DNA from 2 places in the Streptomyces sp. NPDC102278 genome. Region 2 is predicted to be linked to the other one. Evidence: predicted binding sites of a transcription regulator. Region 2 holds the regulator's gene; the other holds the start of a gene.

Region 1 (6,036 bases), on a different contig from region 2:
CGGGGGCTGCGGTCGGGGCTGAGCCCGGCCGGCGCGGGGGCGCGTGCCCGGCGCGGGGGCGCGTGCCCGGCGCGGGGAGGAAGGTGCGGGTGCGGAGGGGGCGGCGGGCCAGGTGGCAGGCGGGTGCGGAGGGGGCGGCGGGCCAAGTGGCGGGCGGGTGCGGAGGGGGCGGCGGGCCAAGTGGCGGGCGGGGTCGGATGGTTGGATGGGCTGCGGGCCGGACCGCCGAGGCCCGCCGACCCCCACTGCCGGAGGCGCCGCATGACCGTGTCCCAGAACCCCCCGGGCCCCCTGGTCGGGGCCCCCTGGCTGGCCGCCCGGCTCGGCGGCCCGGACCTGGTCGTCCTCGACGCCTCCGTCGCCCCCCACCGCGGCGCCGACCGACGGATCCCCGGCGCCCGGCCCTTCGACCTCGACGGCGACCTGTCCGACCACACGACGGAACTCCCGCACGTGATGCCCGCGGCCGCCGCCTTCGAGCGCGCGATGCGGGACCTCGGCCTCGACGACCGGGCCGCGGTGGTCATCTACGACGGCGCCGGGCTGCATTCCAGCGCCCGGGCGTGGTGGATGCTGCGCGCCATGGGCTTCGACCGGGCCGCCGTCCTGGACGGCGGACTGCCCGCGTGGGAGGCCGCCGGACTGCCCGTGGAACACCTCGCGCCCGACTACGAGGGACCGCGCGGTTCCTTCACCGCCCGACCGCGCGCCGGACTGCTGGTGGACTCCGCCGCCGTGGCCGACGCCCTGGCCGACCCGGCGGCGACCGTGCTGGACGCCCGCACCCCGGAGCGGTTCGCGGGCACCGCCCCGGAACCCCGCCCCGGGCTGCGCGGCGGCCACATGCCGGGCGCCCTGAACCTGCCCTTCGGGGACCTCAAGGGTCCGGACGGGTTGATGCGTCCCGCCGGGGAACTCCGGCAGACGTTCGCGGCGTTGGCGGGAGAGCGGGAACGCCTGTACTTCAGCTGCGGGTCGGGGGTGACGGCCTGCGTGCTCGCGCTGGGCGCCGAACTCGCCGGATACCGGGACCTCGCCGTGTACGACGGCTCCTGGAGCGAGTGGGGCCTGCCCTCCAACCGTCCCGTGGTGACCGGGGGTTAACCCCACCGGGCGCCGGGTACCGGCCCCATCGCCGCGCGGAGCGGGCCTCGCCAGACTGGCGTCATGCCTTCCCACACCGCACACGCCGCCCGCCCCGGCGCACCCGCCCGGGCATCCCGCCCCGCCCGCACGGCAGTCGCGGCCTGCGCCGTCGTCGGCGGGCTCCTCCTGACCGGCTGCTCGTTGACCGCGCACACGATGAAGACCGTGCGCGCCGACGCCACCGTCGCCGAAGCCGTGACGGCCGTCGAGATCACGGGCGCTCGGCACGGCTCCATCGAGGTGACCCCGGGCAGCGGCCCGGGGGTCGCCGTCCACCGCACCGTCCACTACCGGGGCGACACGGCGCCCCGCCCGGGGCAGCGCGTCTCCGGGGGCCTGCTCACCTTCGACACCGGCTGCACCGGCAGTTGTTACGTCGACTACCGCCTGGAGGTGCCGGCCTCCGCGACGGTCAGGCTCGAAAGCGGCAGCGGGAGCGTCACGGTGACCGGGGTGGCCGCGGCCGACGTCGAGACCTCCTCGGGCGACGTGTCGGTGGAGCGCATCGCGGGCGCGCTGAAGGCCCGTACCTCCTCGGGTGACATCACCGGTTCGGCCCTGGCCGGCCCCGGGGCCGACGTCCGCTCGGCGTCCGGCGACGCCCGCCTGGCCTTCGCGACGTCCCCGAACTCGGTGGCCGCCGAGACCCGCTCGGGCAACGTCACCCTGATGGTGCCGTCCGCGCCCTATCGCGTCGACGTCTCCACCACCTCGGGCGACCGCCGGGTCGCCCTGCCCACCGACGCGGCGGCCGACGCCCGGCTCTCGGTGAAGACCACCTCGGGCGACGTCCGCGTCTCGGCGGCCTGACGGGCCGCCGTCGACCCGGGCGCGGGGCCGCCGTCGGGGTGTTCGCCGGCGGCGAACGGCGGTGGGGGAACATCGGGGGGCTCATCGGCATTGAGTCGGCATAGCTCAACTTCACTGCCGGAGGGAAGATCATGGCTTCGACGTCCGTATCGCTCACCCTGCCCGTACTGCCGCTCGACGACGAGGTCGTGCTGCCCGGGATGGTCGTCCCGCTGGACCTGTCCGACGCCGACGTACGGGCGGCCGTGGAGGCCGCCCAGGCCGCCGCGGGCAGCGGGAAGCCCCGGGTGCTGCTCGTGCCGCGGATCGACGGACAGTACGCGGGCACCGGTGTGCTGGGGACCGTCGAGCAGGTGGGGCGGCTCTCCGACGGGGACCCGGGCGCCCTCATCCGGGGGCGCGAACGCGTCCGCATCGGCGCCGGGACCACCGGGCCCGGGGCCGCGCTCTGGGTCGAGGGCGAGACCGTCGAGGAGCCGGTGCCCGAGCCGCTGCCCGGCGCCGTCACCGAGCTCGTCAAGGAGTACAAGGCGCTCGCCACCAGCTGGCTCAAGAAGCGCGGCGCCTGGCAGGTCGTGGACCGGGTCCAGCAGATCGAGGGGGTCTCGGCGCTCGCCGACAACTCCGGCTACTCGCCCTTCCTGACCGTGGCCCAGAAGGTGGAACTGCTGGAGACGGCCGACCCCGTCGCCCGGCTCCGGCTCGCCGTCAAGGCGCTGAGCGACCATCTGGCCGAACAGGACGTCGCCGAGTCCATCGCCAAGGACGTACAGGACGGCGTCGACAAGCAGCAGCGCGAGTTCCTGCTGCGGCGGCAGTTGGAGGCCGTGCGCAAGGAACTGCGCGAAATCAACGGGGAGAAGGACGGCGAGGAGTCCGACGACTACCGCACCCGCGTCGAGGCCGCCGACCTGCCCGAGAAGGTACGGGAGGCCGCGCTCAAGGAAGTGGAGAAGCTGGAGCGTTCCAGCGACCAGTCGCCCGAGGGCTCCTGGATCCGCACCTGGCTCGACACCGTGCTGGAACTGCCCTGGAACGAACGCACCGAGGACGAGTACGACATCCGCGGCGCCCGGGCGGTGCTCGACGCCGAGCACGCCGGACTGAGCGACGTCAAGGACCGCATCACCGAGTACCTGGCGGTCCGCAAGCGGCGCTCCGAACGCGGCATGGGCGTCATCGGCGGCCGGCGCGGCGGGGCCGTGCTGGCCCTCGTGGGCCCGCCCGGGGTCGGAAAGACCAGCCTCGGCGAGAGCGTCGCCCACGCGATGGGCCGCAAGTTCGTGCGCGTCGCGCTCGGCGGCGTACGCGACGAGGCCGAGATCCGCGGCCACCGGCGGACCTACGTCGGCGCGCTGCCCGGCCGGATCGTGCGGGCCATCAAGGAGGCCGGCTCGATGAACCCGGTCGTGCTCCTGGACGAGATCGACAAGGTGGGGTCCGACTTCCGGGGCGACCCGGCCGCGGCCCTGCTGGAGGTCCTCGACCCCGCGCAGAACCACACCTTCCGGGACCACTACCTGGAGGTCGAACTGGACCTCAGTGACGTGGTCTTCCTGGCCACCGCCAATGTCCTGGAGGCCATCCCGGAAGCCCTCGCCGACCGCATGGAGCTGGTCCGCCTCGACGGCTACACGGAGGACGAGAAGGTGGTCATCGCCCGCGACCACCTGCTGCCCCGGCAGCTGGAGCGCGCCGGGCTCGGCGCCGACGAGGTGGTCCTGGAGGACGACGCCCTGCGCAGGCTCGCCGGGGAGTACACCCGCGAGGCGGGCGTGCGGACCCTGGAGCGCTCCCTCGCGCGGCTGCTGCGCAAGGTGGCCTCGCAGCACGAGCTGGGGGAGCGGGAACTGCCGCTGCGCGTCGGCGCCGACGACCTGCGGGCACTCATCGGGCGCCCGCACCACGTCCCGGAGTCCGCGCAGGACCCGTCCGAGCGGCGGACCGCGGTGCCCGGCGTGGCCACCGGCCTCGCCGTGACCGGCGCCGGCGGCGACGTCCTCTTCGTCGAGGCCTCGCTGGCCGACCCGGAGACCGGCGCCGCCGGGCTGACCCTGACCGGCCAGCTGGGTGACGTGATGAAGGAGTCCGCGCAGATCGCACTCAGCTTCCTGCGCTCGCACGGCGCGGAACTGGAACTCCCGGTCGCCGACCTGAAGGACCGGGGCGTGCACATCCACTTCCCGGCCGGCGCGGTCCCCAAGGACGGACCGAGCGCGGGCATCACCATGACGACCGCGCTCGCCTCGCTCCTGTCGGGACGCCAGGTACGCACCGACGTGGCCATGACCGGTGAGGTCTCGCTGACCGGGCGGGTGCTGCCCATCGGCGGGGTCAAGCAGAAGCTGCTCGCCGCGCACCGGGCGGGCCTGACCACGGTGATCATCCCGAAGCGCAACGAGGCCGACCTGGACGACGTCCCGGCCGAGGTGCTGGAGGGGCTGGAGGTGCACCCGGTGACGGATGTGCGCCAGGTGCTGGAGCTGGCCCTCGTCGGAGCGGAGGTCGCCGCCGAGGTGGCCGCCTGATCCGGTACACGGACTCCGGCACACGGACGGCCCGGGATCCCGCTTCGGCGGGGCCCCGGGCCGTCGGCGCGCCCGCTGCGAAATACTGGCCGGGCGGACACACACCGCGACGGGAACACCATCGACAGGAGCCGGACGTGCACGGGAGTGAAGACCAGGAGTTCCTTGCCCTGGAGCGGGAGCTGTCCGTCTTCCTCCGGCGGGCCCGGGCCTCCTCCGGCGAGATGGCCCGCGCACTCCACCCGGAGCTGGAGCCGGCCGCGTACGGGCTGCTGGTGCGGCTGGAGGCGGCGGGTCGACAGCGGGCCACGGAACTGGCCGCGTACTTCGGGGTCGGCAAGGCCACCATGAGCCGTCAGCTGCGGGCCCTGGAGGTGCTGGGGCTGGTGGCCCGGGAGCCGGACCCGGCCGACGGCCGGGCCTTCCTGGTCGGGCTCACGGAGGAGGGGCGGGCGCGGTTCCTGCGGGTGCGGGGGGCGCGGCGCGAGCAGTACATGCGCAAGCTCGCCGACTGGGACCGGGGTGAGGTCGCGGAACTCGCCCGACTGCTCAACCAGTTGAACCAGGGCGCGGACTCGGATTAGTCCGGCCCGCGTCCGTGACCGGGCCCCGTCACAGGCGGCTCGTCAGAGCTCCGCGTACACCGCGGACGCGTCGTCGTGGCGCTTGTGGCGCCCCGGCGGGCGGGCGGGGTCGTACTCCAGGGCGCGCACCCGGGCGATCAGTGCCCGCGCGCCCTCCTCGCGGAGCACCCCCAGGCAGGCCGCCCAGTCGCCCTCCCCGAAGGTGTCCGTCCAACGGCTCGCGCCGTCCGTCAGGGCGGCCAGGGCGCGCACCTCGGCCCGCGGGGTCCGGCCGGTGACCGCACGGCCCGCCACCTCCGGATCCGCCGCCGCCGTGAAGAACCCGCCCTCGACGTTGCGCAGCGCGTCCGCGGCGGCCACCGAGCGCAGCGCCTCGGGCGGGACCCGGTCGAGCCGGTCGTCGAGGACCGCGCCGACCTCACCGTCGCGGGTCTGGAGCAGCAGGACGGAGTCCGACAGCACGAGGTGTTCCACGGTCGTTCCGTCCCAGCGCGCCACGACCACCGTCGCCTGCGGCGTCCGTACGTGAGAAAGGTCACAGGTGCCCCGGTGGGCCTCGGCGGTGCTCTCGATGGACGCCGCCAGGATCCGGTCCAGCGGCATGTCCCTCCGCGATCCGGACAGTTCGGTCAATCGGCCGCCGAGGCGGGCCACGAACCAGGGCACACCGTGCACGCACCCGTCGTCCCCGCGCGGTGGCGTCACCCCGTCGAGCGCCACCACGACACCGCCGCCCGACGTGGGCATCGCGGCCGACAGCCAGTCCTCATTGGGGCGTTCCGGGCTGCCGGGTGCCGTCGCCAGGTCGATGCGCATACGGACATTCTGCCCGCGGGGGCGCCGGCAGGGGGATGCGGGCGGCCGCGCGCCGATCCGCGGCCCGAGGAGCGCCCGCGCGGCGGCCCGAGGGGCATGGCGGGCGATATCGGACCACCCCGGCGGTGCGGGCGCGCATCTTGCCAAAGCGC
Region 2 (6,036 bases):
TCGAAGTCCCCGTCGCGCTGGGCGCGCTCGGCCTGCCCGCGCAGGTCGTCGAGGCGTTCCTTGAGTTCGCCGACGCGGTTGAGGGACTGCTTCTCCTTCTCCCAGCGGGCGGTGAGGCCCCGCAGGTCCTCCTCCTTGTCGGCGAGGTCCTTGCGGATCTTCTCCAGCCGTTCGAGGGAGGCCGGGTCGGACTCGTTCTTCAGCGCCAGTTCCTCCATGCGCAGCCGGTCCACGGAGCGCTGGAGCTCGTCGATCTCCAGGGGGGAGGAGTCGATCTCCATGCGGAGTCGGGACGCGGCCTCGTCGACGAGGTCGATGGCCTTGTCGGGCAGGAAGCGGGAGGTGATGTACCGGTCGGAGAGGGTGGCCGCGGCGACCAGGGCACTGTCGTTGATGACCACCTTGTGGTGGGCCTCGTAGCGGCCCTTGAGCCCGCGCAGGATCGCGATGGTGTCCTCGACGGTCGGCTCCGCCACCAGCACCTGCTGGAAGCGGCGCTCCAGTGCGGGGTCCTTCTCGATCCGCTCGCGGTACTCGTCGAGGGTGGTCGCGCCGACCATGCGCAGCTCGCCGCGGGCCAGCATGGGCTTGAGCATGTTGCCCGCGTCCATGGCGGAGTCCCCGCCGGCGCCCGCGCCGACGACCGTGTGCAGCTCGTCGATGAAGGTGATGATCTGGCCGTCGCTGGACTTGATCTCCGCGAGGACCGTCTTCAGTCGCTCCTCGAACTCGCCGCGGTACTTGGCGCCCGCGACCATCGCGCCGAGGTCGAGGGAGACCAGCCGCTTGTTCTTCAGCGATTCGGGGACGTCGCCCTTGACGATGCGCTGGGCGAGGCCCTCGACGACGGCGGTCTTGCCGACGCCGGGCTCGCCGATGAGGACCGGGTTGTTCTTGGTGCGGCGCGACAGGACCTGGACGACCCGCCGGATCTCCTGGTCGCGGCCGATCACCGGGTCGAGCTTGCCCTCGCGGGCGGCCGCCGTGAAATCGGTGCCGAACTTCTCCAGGGCCTTGTACTGACCCTCGGGGTCGGGGCTGGTCACCCGGCGTCCTCCTCGTGCGTCCTCGAATGCGGCCAGCAGCTTCTTCGCCGTCGCGCCCTGGGTGGAAAGGAGCTCGCCGGCCGCGCCGCCCTTGGCGGCGAGGGCGATGAGCAGGTGTTCGGTGGAAAGGTAGTCGTCCCCGAGCCTCCCGGCCGTCTCGTCCGCGTCGGCGAGTACGGCGAGCAGCTCGCGGGTGGGTTGCGGGGGCGCGACGGTGGAACCCGTGACGCTGGGCAGGGCGGCGAGCAGGCGTTCCGCGCCGGCGCGGACCTCGGCCTGGTCGGCGTCGGTCGCGGCGAGCAGGTCGGTGACGTTCTCGTTGTCCTCGCCGGCGAGCAGGGCCAGCAGCAGGTGCGCGGGGGTCAGGTCCGGGTGGCCGTCCTTGACGGCCCTGCGGGTGGCGGCGTTCAGCGCGTCCCGGCTCTTGTTGGTCAGCTCGGCTTCCACTGCGGCTACTCCTCTCCGTCGCGATACAGGGGCATGACACGTATAGCGTGCACAAAGTTGAGTCTATTCCACTCAAGGCAGTGTGCGGCGCCGCATCTCGTACTCTTCGGCCCATGCCTGGTTCGAAGACAGCCCATGACGTACTCAACCCGACGCCGGAGTACCTCGCCTTCTGGCGGGAGCGGCACGTCTGCACCCTGACCACCCCGCGGCCCGACGGCAGCCCGCACGTGGTCCCGGTCGGCGTGACGTACGACCCCGCGGCGGGGCTGGCCCGGGTGATCAGCAACAGGCACAGCAAGAAGATCCGCAACGTCCTGGCGGCCCCGGGCGCGACGGCGCGGGTCGCGGTCTGCCAGATGGAGGGCCGGCGCTGGGCCACCCTGGAGGGCCGCGCGGTGATCCGTACGGACGAGGCCTCGGTGGCCGAGGCGGTGGCCCGCTACGCGGAGCGCTACGGACGGACGCCCTCGCCGAACCCGGACCGGGTGGTCATGGAGATCACCCTGGAACGCGCGATGGGGCGCGGCTGACGTCGGGATGGACCCGGGGCGGACCCGACCGCCTGACCGATTTGTTTGTCCGGTTCAACCACTGGACGCGGACATCACAACGGCGCCATCGTGGTCAGGTCCACGATGGCGCCGTTGTGTGGGGGTAGTGCCTGAGCGATCTGCAACGACGGGGGAATCGCTTCAGGCACTTCGGGGGGTGGCGGCGGTGATGTCGGGTTCGAAGAGTTGGTGGTCCCGCTGGTCGAGATTGACGAAAACCATGCCGTACCGCACTTCGCAGCGGACGGGCTGCGGTGCGCCCCGGGGGCGGCGCAGACAGCGGTAGGCGCGGACGTCTTCGTCCTCCTCGCGCACGACGACGATCGGCTGGCCGAACAGGGTGACCATCAACGAATCGCCGGCGTGGGGGATCGCGGTGGCGAGGTCGATGAACTGCCACCCGGACCGGTACGCCGAAGCCATCTCGCGTCGGAAGTCTCGGTCGTCGGGGGTCATCAGACGGCCATCGCAGGCAGAGCGGTCCAACCCGAGTCCGACGCGCCGGAGGGCGCGCTGGTCCAGCCGCTGTCCGACGAGCGCGAGGGGGCGCTGGTCCAGCCGGAGTCACCGGACTGGGTCCGGGTCCACCCGCTGTCTCCCTTGCCGGACGGACCGCTGGTCCAACCGGAGTCGACGGCCGGCAGCACGGTCCAGCCGCTGTCCGCCTTGGCGGTCGGACCGTTGGTCCAGCCGGAGTCACTGGCCGGCAGTACGGTCCATCCGCTGTCCGACTTGCCCACCGGCGCGCCGGTCCAGCCACTGTCGCCGGTCAGAGCGGTGCCCCCCGCGTCACTTTCGACGGCACCGACTACCCCAAAGACCGCAACAGCGGAGAAACCAACGGCAAGCGCCGAGCGAAGCATTCTCTTATACATGGTCGGCTTCGTCCTCACTTGATGGAATCCTCTCCCCCGCCACACAGACGATGGCTCATTCAGGCACGTCAATGCCACAGGGACGATGCATCATGTTCTTGCATGTTCAGGACCCTGGGGGGTGGAGATTTGCCCAAAAGTGCGACAAACCCGACTCATCCCCACTCCGTCACGTCCCTGTGCCCCGAGGGAACGCGGTTGTACACGGCTGCGCTCAGCGCCGGCCGGATCGCTCGGAGCGAGGTGCAGCAGGCCCCCTGCCTGCTTGAATTCGCCCTGGTACAGCCTGACCCGGATGACGCGAACCAGCTCCGCCCGGTTCCCCCGTCCGTCGCATTGGCGCAACGGCTGCATCCGATTGAACGCGAGATCCAGGACAGGCGACGTACGGCTGTAGATCTCACCGATGCTTTCGAGCCGTTTCTGACCATCAGTGCGCAGAACCCGGCGAACACCCACGCCATCACGGTCCTGGAGGGTTTCGAGCGGATCAACGCGGCGTTGGACCTGGCGACGGCCGAGTGCCACACGGAGATGCTGACGATCCAACCGGGCGGTGCACGGCCCTCCCTGGCCCTCACACAGGCCCTGGAGCGGGACGCCCCGCTGATCGACCGGGGCATCAGCATCCGGACGCTGTACCAGCACACCGCGCGGCACAGCCAGGGCACGCTGGCGTACGTGGACCGGATCTCCGCCGGGAAGGTGGAGATCCGCACCCTGGAGGAGCTCATCGAGCGACTCATCGTCTTCGACCGCACGGTGGCGTTCATCCCGGTCAGCGACGACCGGCGGGTGGCACTGGAGCTGCGGCACCCGGGGCTGGTCGACTACCTCATCAAGGTGTTCGAGCAGCTCTGGCGGCGTGCCGTGCCCCTGAGCGAGGAGGTCACGTACACGCACATGCACGACGGCATCACGGGCGTGCAGCGGTCCATCGCGCAGCTCCTGGTCGAGGGGCACGTGGACGAGGCCATCGCCCGCCGGCTGGGAATGAACGTACGGACCTGCCGCGCGCACATCGCCCGACTGGCCACCGCCCTGGGCAGCGGCAGCCGGGCCCAACTCGGCTTCCTGATCGCCCAGTCCGGCATCCTGCACAGTTCGGCCCCGCACCTCCCGGAGGACGAGGCCGAACACGGCGGCCACGCGAACCACCTGTAGCGACGACGAAGGCCCCGCCCGGGATGATCCGGGCGGGGCCTTCGCGCGTACGGCGGTGTCGGGCTGCGGTGTCAGTCCATCGGACGCTTGGGGCGCCAGACGACCAGCGCGCTGCCCGGCTGCGGCGGCTGGTAGGGGACCAGGTCGCGGCGGTACGAGGCGTGCACCTGGGCCTCGCGGGCCTGGAGCGCGGCGGCCGCGCCGTCCACGGCGGTGGACAGTTCGGCCACGCGCTGCTGGAGGGCGGCGACCTGGTTCTCCAGTTCGATGATCCGCTTGATGCCGGCCAGGTTGATGCCCTCGTCCTGGGACAGCGCCTGCACCGTGCGGAGCAGTTCGATGTCCCTGGCCGAATATCGACGTCCGCGGCCGGCCGTCCGGTCCGGTGAGACCAGGCCGAGGCGGTCGTACTGGCGGAGGGTCTGCGGATGCAGTCCCGAGAGCTGGGCGGCCACCGAAATCACATAGACAGGGGTCTCATCAGTGAGCTGATAAGCCCCGCCCAACCGGGACTGTCTGCGGCGGCCGTCCATGTCATGCTCCCTTCGCGGACTCGAACAGCGCTGCGCGCGGGTCCTGCGACTCCGTCGCGTCGCGATACATCTCCAGGGCTTCACGGGCCTTGTCGGACAGCTCCGAGGGCACCTCGACCTCCACCGTCACGAGCAGGTCGCCGCGGGTGCCGTCCTTGCGGACCGCACCCTTGCCGCGGGCCCGCATCGTACGCCCGTTCGGGGTACCCGGGGGAAGCTTCAGGGTCACCGGGGGGCCGTTGAGGGTCGGGACCTTGATGTCGGCGCCCAGGGCGGCCTCCGCGAAGGTCACCGGGACGGTCACCGTGAGGTTGTCGTCCCGCCGGCCGAACACCGGGTGCCCGTCGACGTGGACGACGACGTACAGGTCGCCGCCCGGGCCGCCGCGCTCGCCCGGGGCCCCCTTGCCGCGCAGTCGGATCCGTTGGCCGTCGGAGACGCCCGCCGGGATCCGGACCTGCATGGTCCGGGAGCTGCGGGCCCGCCCGCTGCCCTTGCAGATGTCGCAGGGGGTCTCGGCGATCAGGCCGCGCCCCTTGCAGTCGGCGCAGGGGTCGGTCAGGGAGAAACCGCCACCGCTGCCCCGCGAGACCTGGCCGGTGCCGACGCACGTCGGGCACACCCGGGGGGTGCCGTTCTTGTCGCCGGTACCGGAACAGGCCTTGCAGGGCGACTGCGAGGACATCCGGAGGGGGACGGTCGCGCCGTCCACGGCCTCCGTGAACGACAGCGTGACCTCGGACTCGATGTCCTGGCCGCGGCGCGGCTGGGTACGGGGTCCCGCACCCGGGCCGGCGCCGCCGCGGTTGAACAGGCCGCCGAAGACGTCGCCCAGGCCACCGCCGAAGCCGCCTGCCGCGCCGCCCTGCTGCTGACCCCCGAAGAGGTCGCCGAGGTCGAAGTTGAACGAGCCGCCGCCCCCGCCCGGACCGGGGCGGAAGCCCCCGTTGCCGAACAGGGCACGGGCCTCGTCGTACTCCTTGCGCTTCTTGGCGTCACCGAGGATGTCGTTCGCCTCGGAGATCTCCTTGAAGCGCTCCTCGGCCGCGGCGTCGCCCTTGTTGGCGTCCGGGTGGAACTCGCGGGCGAGCTTCCGGTACGCCTTCTTGATCTCGGCCTCGGTGGCGTCCTTCGGGACACCGAGGACCTTGTAGTAGTCCTTCTCGACGAAGTCCTTCGTGCTCATCCCCGGTGGCCCTCCTCTCGTGCGGCTACATGGTGGACGTCAGCCCTTGTCGGGGGCATCCGCGTCCTTGTCAGACGGCGTGTCGCCGTCCGCGGACTCGGTCTTGGCGGCCGGGGCCGCGCCGGGCTGGGGCTCGGCCACCGCGACCCGCGCGGGACGGATCGTGCGCTCGCCGATCCGGTAGCCCGGCTGCAGGATCGCCACGCAGGTGTCCTCGGTGACATCCGGCGC

What was found. Region 2 encodes HspR, which represses chaperone genes until heat shock. Its sites were predicted from a motif close to TTGAGNNNNNNNNNCTCAA; they were not measured.
Region 1: the regulator HspR is predicted to act here: its motif matches at 2,047-2,065, upstream of lon (endopeptidase La).

Annotation. Positions count from the first base shown of each region.
Region 1 is NZ_JBIWLV010000001.1:430,795-436,830, reverse strand. It holds gene ACIRO3_RS01960 (hypothetical protein) at 1-22, shown strand, start outside; gene ACIRO3_RS01955 (sulfurtransferase) at 262-1,104, shown strand; gene ACIRO3_RS01950 (DUF4097 family beta strand repeat-containing protein) at 1,168-1,956, shown strand; gene lon (endopeptidase La) at 2,088-4,484, shown strand; gene ACIRO3_RS01940 (MarR family transcriptional regulator) at 4,622-5,068, shown strand; gene ACIRO3_RS01935 (protein phosphatase 2C domain-containing protein) at 5,111-5,884, opposite strand.
Region 2 is NZ_JBIWLV010000005.1:9,078-15,113, forward strand. It holds gene clpB (ATP-dependent chaperone ClpB) at 1-1,493, opposite strand, end outside; gene ACIRO3_RS14645 (TIGR03618 family F420-dependent PPOX class oxidoreductase) at 1,607-2,026, shown strand; gene ACIRO3_RS14650 ((2Fe-2S)-binding protein) at 2,189-2,503, opposite strand; gene ACIRO3_RS14655 (hypothetical protein) at 2,503-2,787, opposite strand; gene ACIRO3_RS14660 (helix-turn-helix transcriptional regulator) at 3,025-4,086, shown strand; gene ACIRO3_RS14665 (heat shock protein transcriptional repressor HspR) at 4,158-4,619, opposite strand; gene dnaJ (molecular chaperone DnaJ) at 4,621-5,805, opposite strand; gene grpE (nucleotide exchange factor GrpE) at 5,845-6,036, opposite strand, start outside.